Regions from separate parts of the Luteibacter rhizovicinus DSM 16549 genome, predicted to be linked through region 2. Evidence: predicted binding sites of a transcription regulator. Region 2 holds the regulator's gene; the other holds the start of a gene.
The links. Region 2 encodes FliA, which starts transcription of late flagellar genes. Its sites were predicted from a motif close to TAAAGTTTNNCNNNCNNNGGCCGATAA; they were not measured.
Positions count from the first base shown of each region.

Region 1: a site for FliA is predicted at 1,694-1,720, ahead of BJI69_RS08120 (GGDEF domain-containing protein). Genes of this name have one in related genera too.

Region 1 covers NZ_CP017480.1:1,796,206-1,799,519, reverse strand. Annotated here, with positions in the region: gene BJI69_RS08120 (GGDEF domain-containing protein) at 1-1,657, opposite strand, end outside; gene BJI69_RS08115 (SDR family oxidoreductase) at 1,767-2,597, opposite strand; gene BJI69_RS08110 (histidine phosphatase family protein) at 2,730-3,314, opposite strand, start outside.
Region 2 covers NZ_CP017480.1:406,588-409,901, reverse strand. Annotated here, with positions in the region: gene flhF (flagellar biosynthesis GTPase FlhF) at 1-299, shown strand, start outside; gene BJI69_RS01920 (MinD/ParA family protein) at 362-1,237, shown strand; gene BJI69_RS01915 (RNA polymerase sigma factor FliA) at 1,234-1,965, shown strand; gene cheY (chemotaxis response regulator CheY) at 2,019-2,420, shown strand; gene BJI69_RS01905 (protein phosphatase CheZ) at 2,431-3,075, shown strand; gene BJI69_RS01900 (chemotaxis protein CheA) at 3,083-3,314, shown strand, end outside.

The DNA of each region.
Region 1 (3,314 bases), 1.4 Mb from region 2:
CCACGCCGACGGCCACCGTGGTGATGGGGAAGAAGCGCTGGTGCCCGTGGCGATCCTCGCTGTCGATGCCACCGCGGGCACGGTCGATCTCGTCGAACAGGTTCCCGCTCATCGCGTTGAAACGCAGGCGCATGCCTTCGCAGCGTGCGGCCCAGTCGTCACCCTGGAAGATAACGAGGAAGTCGTCGCCGCCGATATGGCCGACAAAATCGGCGTCCTGGCGCAGGTCGCCGGTAAGCGTGCTGGCGAGCAGGCGGATCATTTCGTCACCGCGGAAGTAGCCGTACTGGTCGTTGAAGGGCTTGAAGTTGTCGAGGTCGAAATAGGCCGCGGCGAACGGACGGCCTGTCTGTAACAGGCGCACGATGTGTTCGGTCACCGGCAGGTTGCCGGGCAGGAAGGTCAACGGATTGGCGTAGCGCGCCGCCTCTACCCGAATCTCGGTCACCCGGCGCACCAGCGCCTCACCGGTGCCGAGACCGAGGTAACGACCGTGCGAGGTGATGATGAAACCGTCACTGAGATAACGCTGATCTTCGCCGCGCAGGATATCGGCCATGCTTTGCAGCGACATCTCCTCGTCGCAGAGCAGCGGTTCGGGATGCATGAAGCTGGTGCACGGCTTCCGTCCGAACAGCTCGCGCGCGAAGGGCTGCGCCATGCGCTCGGTGAAGGTGCGTCGGTTGACGATGCCGATGGGCAACCCCTGCTCGACGACCGCAATCGCATGCAGACGCGGCTGGGCGGCGAACAGGTCCACGACGTCTTCGTTCGATTGCGTCGGCGACACGCAAGGCGCGTCGATGAGCATGTGGCCGGCCGTGAACGGCCGCGCCGATACTGGCCCGCGCGGTCGCGGAGGGACCGGTACCTGGGTGACGGACAACGCGGCGATGACGTTCGCGGGCGCCTCGATGGTCGAGCCGGCGGAGGGTCGCGCGACCAGGAAGCCTTGCGCGTACGGAATGCCGAGCTCACGCAGCATGAGCAGGTCCGCCTCTTCCTCGACGCCTTCGCCGACGAGCTCGGCGCCCAGCGTTTCCGCCACCGAGATCAGCGCGCGCACGATCGCCAGACGCTCCGCGCTGCGCGCCAGGCCGTTGATGAGGTAACGGTCGATCTTGACGATCTCCGGGTGCACTTCGTTCCACATCTCGAAGTTCGAGTGGCCGTTGCCGAAGTCGTCCAGCGCCACGCGGATGCCGCGCGCGCGAAGAAAGCCAAGCGAGTGCGCCAGCCGCGCGGGATTCTCGACAATGTCGCGCTCGGTGATTTCGATGGTCACCCGACTGAGGTCGAAACCCGGAATGGAGAGGGCCTCGAGCACGTCCTCGGCGCGTACGCCGTCCTGCATGATCGCCTGGGCACTGAGGTTCACCAGCAGACGGCCGGTGAGCGCACGCGCGGCGAAATGGGAGGCGACGCAATGCGCCGCCGCGAGTTCGAATTCGCCGAGGCGTCCCCGTGCCCGCGCGAGGTCGAGGAGGTCGGGTGGCGTCAGGTTGAAGTGCGGCAAGGACGAACGAATCAATCCCTCATGCGCAACCACTTCGCCGGTATCCACGCGAATCACCGGCTGGAAGACCGCCGTCAGCGAATCTCCCGCCAGGGCCTGCTCGATCAACGACGGTTCGCGACCGCCGGTAGGAGTGTTCATGGGCATCGTCATCGGAGGGCCGGGGAACTGCGAGAGGTAACGGCCGGACGCAACGATACTTTAGAAAATCCTTTTGCAATCAGTTATTTCTGTTTTGTTACACCGAACGTTACGCGGCATCGTCGGCGGCGTAGGCGATGTCGCGTTGTGCGCGGAGCTCATCCAGTCGCGCGCTGAGACCCGCGTCGACATGCGCGTAAGCATCGCCGCCCAGAGTCAGGCGACGCGGCATGACGGTCGCGTCGATCGTTTCGATCATCGAGTCGACCATCTTTTCCGGATTGCCGCGCAGCGTGAACGCGCCGGAATCGATGCCGCGACGCAGTTCGCCCGCCGGCGTGTCGTCGTATATCGCCATGGGTTCGGGGCGGACGAGACCTTTGCCGAAGTCCGTTTTCGACGGGCCCGGCTCGACGATGAGGAACTCGATGCCGAAGGACTTCACCTCCTGCAGCACGGATTCGACGAAGCCCTCGATACCCCACTTCGACGCGTGATAGAGGCTGAAGTTGGGATAGGCGATCTGGCCGCCTTCCGAGGATACCTGCACGATGCGACCGCCACCCTGGTCGCGCAGCTTCGGGATGGCGGCGCGAATGACCTGAATAGAACCGATCAGGTTGGTCTCGAGCACGTCACGGATCTGCTCGTCGGTGACCTCTTCCGCCGTACCGAACAGGCCGTAGCCGGCGTTGTTGACGACGACGTCGATGCGCCCCAGGGCGGCGAACGCGGCATCGACGCTGCGCCGGAGGGACGCCGTATCGGTCAGGTCCATCGTCGTGATCCACAGGCGATCGCCGTGCGTCGCCTTGAGATCGTCGAGGGCGCCGGGTTTGCGCAGCGTGGCCGCGACGCGGTCACCGCGAGCGAGCAGCTTCTCGGTCAGGAGACGGCCGAAGCCGGAGGACGTGCCAGTGATAAACCAGGTGGAGTTCATGCGTTACCTCATGGAGTTCGCCACGAAACGCGGCGGTTCACGAGGAAAGCTAGGGGCGAAGGCGCGACAAGACTATCCGCCAGAACGCGGATGAATCGATGCACGAGACAGGACAATCCCGGGACGGCAGGATCAGGCTTCGACGAGCACCTGGCTGTCGAGGTTCCAGCGGTCGACCACATAGGCGCCACCAGCCACCATGAGCGGCGTGTACGCGCAGTTGCCGTGGCGATAGCTGGCGTAGTCGCCGCCGTCGCGCAGGGCGCCAAGCAGAGCCGTGAGGCAATGGCCATGGGTAATGACAGCGACGCTTCGGTACGGCAGCGCGCAAACGGCCTCGAGCGCGGGAAGCGCCCGCTGTGCGACCTCGTGCAAGGATTCGCTACCACCCGCTGCGGCGAGCGGATCGTGACCACGAACGACCGCGGCCCATTGGGGATCCTCGACGAGGGCCTCGGCGACGGAACGGCCTTCGAGTTCACCAAAGGCGCGCTCGACGAAGCGCTCGTCGACGCTGACCTCGCAGCCGATGATCTCTGCAACGACCTGGGCGGTGTGCAGCGCGCGGCCGAGTGTCGACGAGACCACATGCTCGACACCGCGCGCGGCGAGCGTACGGCCGAGGGCGCGTGCCTGCTCGATACCGGCCGCCGTGAGCGGGCTATCGGCACGGCCCTGCGCACGACCCGCGATGTTCCATTCCGTCTCGCCATGGCG
Region 2 (3,314 bases):
CGCAGGCCCAGGCGATCGACAACGCGATCCGCTCGTACGCGCCGCTGTCACCGCAGACCGCCATCCTTACCAAGCTCGACGAGGCGCCGCTGATCGGCGGCGCCCTGTCGGCACTCATTCGCCACGCCATGCCGCTGGACTACACCACCGACGGGCAGCGTGTGCCCGAAGACATCGCCTCCGCCGATGCGCGCAAGCTGGTCTGCCTCGCAGCCCAACTGCTCAAGCAGCGCAACGAGGAGCCCGACGACGCCGTACTTGCCGATCGTTTCGGCACCGCGGCGCCCGCGCTCGCCTGATCGGGAAACCGCATAACGTGACTACCGCCACCGCACACTCTTTCACGGCAGTGAATTCCTTCATGACCACACACGTCGATAGCACCCAGGCCGCCGGCCTCAACTGGCTTGACGACCGTCGCCCTACCCGCAGCATCGCGATCGCGGGCGGCAAGGGCGGCGTCGGCAAGACCACCGTGGCGGTCAACCTCGGTATGGCCCTGGCCATGGGCGGACGCGACGTCGTCCTGCTCGATGCCGATCTGGCCATGGCCAATATCGACGTGCTGCTCGGGCTGCAGCCGACCCGTCACCTCGGGCACATGCTCGAGGGCGAGTGCCGCATCGAGGATCTGATCCTCCAGGCGCCGCATGGCCTGAAGGTGATTCCGGCCACCTCCGGCGCGCGCCGCATGGCGCAGTTGCCGAATATCGAGCATGCCGCCGTCATCCGCGCGTTCGACGAATACCCGATCGCCCCCGAATACCTGATCGTCGACACCGCCGCCGGCATTTCGGACAGCGTCTCCATGTTCGCCGCGGCTTCCGACGAAGTCGTGGTGGTGGTCTGCGACGAGCCGGCCTCGCTGACCGATGCCTACGCCCTGATCAAGGTCATGAGCCGGGAGTTCGGCGTGAACCGCTTCCGCATCGTGGCCAACATGGTCCGCCATGCCCAGGAAGGTCGCCAGCTGTTCGAGAAACTGTCCCGGGTGACCAACCGATTCCTGGATGTTTCCTTGGATTTCATGGGGATGGTCCCGCACGACGAGTACCTGCGCCAGGCGATTCGCCGCCAGTCGGCGGTGGTCGATGTCTGGCCGAGCAGCCGATCTGCAGTTGGATTCAAGAATCTGGCCAGGTCGGTCGATACATGGGGTGAACCCGAACCCCGTGCTCAGGGTCGCATCGGCTTTTTCGCCGAGCGGTCCCACCTGGGAGGAGGGTTGCCACTGTGAGCGTTGCGACGGAATACCTTGAAGTCACGCGAATCCCGGCGGATCAATTGGTACGAACCCACGCGCCGCTGGTGCGCCGGATCGCCTATCACCTGATGGGCCGGCTGCCGCCAAGCGTGGATGCAAACGACCTCATGCAGGCCGGGATGATCGGACTGCTGGAGGCCGCAAGAAATTACTCGCCGACTCGCGCGGCCAGTTTCGAGACCTATGCGGGTATCCGCATACGGGGCGCGATGCTGGACGAACTGCGCAAGACGGACTGGACCCCCCGCTCCGTGCACCGGAAGTTGCGCGAGGTGGCTGAAGTAACGAGGCAGATCGAGAACGAGACAGGTGGTGATGCCGAAGACGCCGAGGTGATGAAGCGGCTGGGCATCGACGCCATGGAGTACAACCAGATCCTGGCCGACGCGGCGAGCGCGCGGTTGCTCAGTCTTACGGCGCCCGAAGGCGACGAAGGCGCGGCGATCGATGTCGCGGACCCGGATGCCGCGGGGCCGGAAGGGATCTTCGAACAGGACGGCTTGCGCGATGCGCTGGCCCAATCCATCGACGGCCTGCCCGAACGCGAGAAGCTGGTGATGTCGCTGTACTACGATGAAGAGCTCAATCTGAAGGAAATCGGTGCGGTGCTGGGTGTGAGTGAATCGCGGGTGTGCCAGATCCATGGCCAGGCCCTGATTCGCCTCCGCGCACGCATGACGGGTTGGAAAGACAAGCATTGACGGCATTACGGTGCCGTCGCCGGTAAGAACGCGCAGTCAGGCGGAGACGAGTTTTGGACAAGAACATGAAAATCCTCGTGGTGGACGATTTCTCCACCATGCGACGCATCGTCAGGAATCTCCTGGTCGAGCTGGGATTTACGAACACCCTCATCCAGGAGGCTGAAGACGGCAACGCGGCGCTCACGATGTTGCGTGCCCAGCCTTTCGACCTGGTGGTGACCGACTGGAACATGCCCAACATGACGGGCATCGACCTGCTTCGCGCGATCCGCGCGGACGCCGCGCTGAAGTCGATGCCGGTGCTGATGGTCACGGCCGAGAACAATCGCGACCAGATCATCGCCGCCGCGCAGAGCGGCGTGAACGGCTACGTGGTCAAGCCGTTCACGGCGGTCACGCTGAAGGAAAAGCTCGACAAGATCTTCGAACGACTCGCCGCGGCTGCGGGCTAAGGGAATGACGATGAATACCATGCTTAACCCCGGCCACGAGGTCGTTCCCGAGCTGCGCGAGTTGCTCGACGCCGATGACAGCGTCGCCTTCGAACAGGCGCTCGATCGCCTCCTGCGCAGCCGTGAACAGCACCTGTTCCTGGCCCTGGGCCATCTTGCGCGCGATCTGCACGAGTCGGTCCGCCGTCTGGCCTCCGATATCTCCAGCGATGGCGTGCCGGGCAACATGAGCGATGCGCGCAAACACCTGCGCGACGTGCTCGAGATGAGCTCACAGGCGGCTCACCGCACCCTCGATTTCAGCGACAGGCTGCGTCCTCAGGCGCAGGCGCTGGCCAAGCAGGCCGACGAAGTGCTGGTGCTCGATCACGCCGATCCGGCCTTCGCACCGAATGCGACGGCCCTGGCCGTGCGCGTCGGCGATTTCGCGCAGAGCTGCGACATCGGCCTGGGCGAGATGGTCGAGGCCCAGTCCTGGCAGGATCTGTCCGGCCAGCGCGTCGCGCAGGTCGAATCGTTCATGGCCAAGGTGGAGTCGTCGCTGGTCGAACTGGTGCGTCTCACTGGTTCGCTGGCCGGTGGCGCACACGCACCGGCCCCGGACAAGGTCAGCCAGGACGAAGTGGATCGACTGCTCAGCGAATTCGGGTTCTGAGCGCCGTATGAGCGTGGAGCTGGACAACGAGCTGCTCAATGTCTTCCTGATCGAAGCACGCGAACTGCTCGAGAGCCTGGGCGAACAGCTCGTGGATCTCGAAGCCTCGCCGGGGGACGCCGAGCTGCTGAACGCGGTCTTCCGCGCGTTCCATACCGTGAAGGGCGGTGCGGGCTTTCTGGGCCTCAACGCCATGGTGGAGCTGTGCCACCGCGCCGAGGACCTCCTCAACGAGGCCC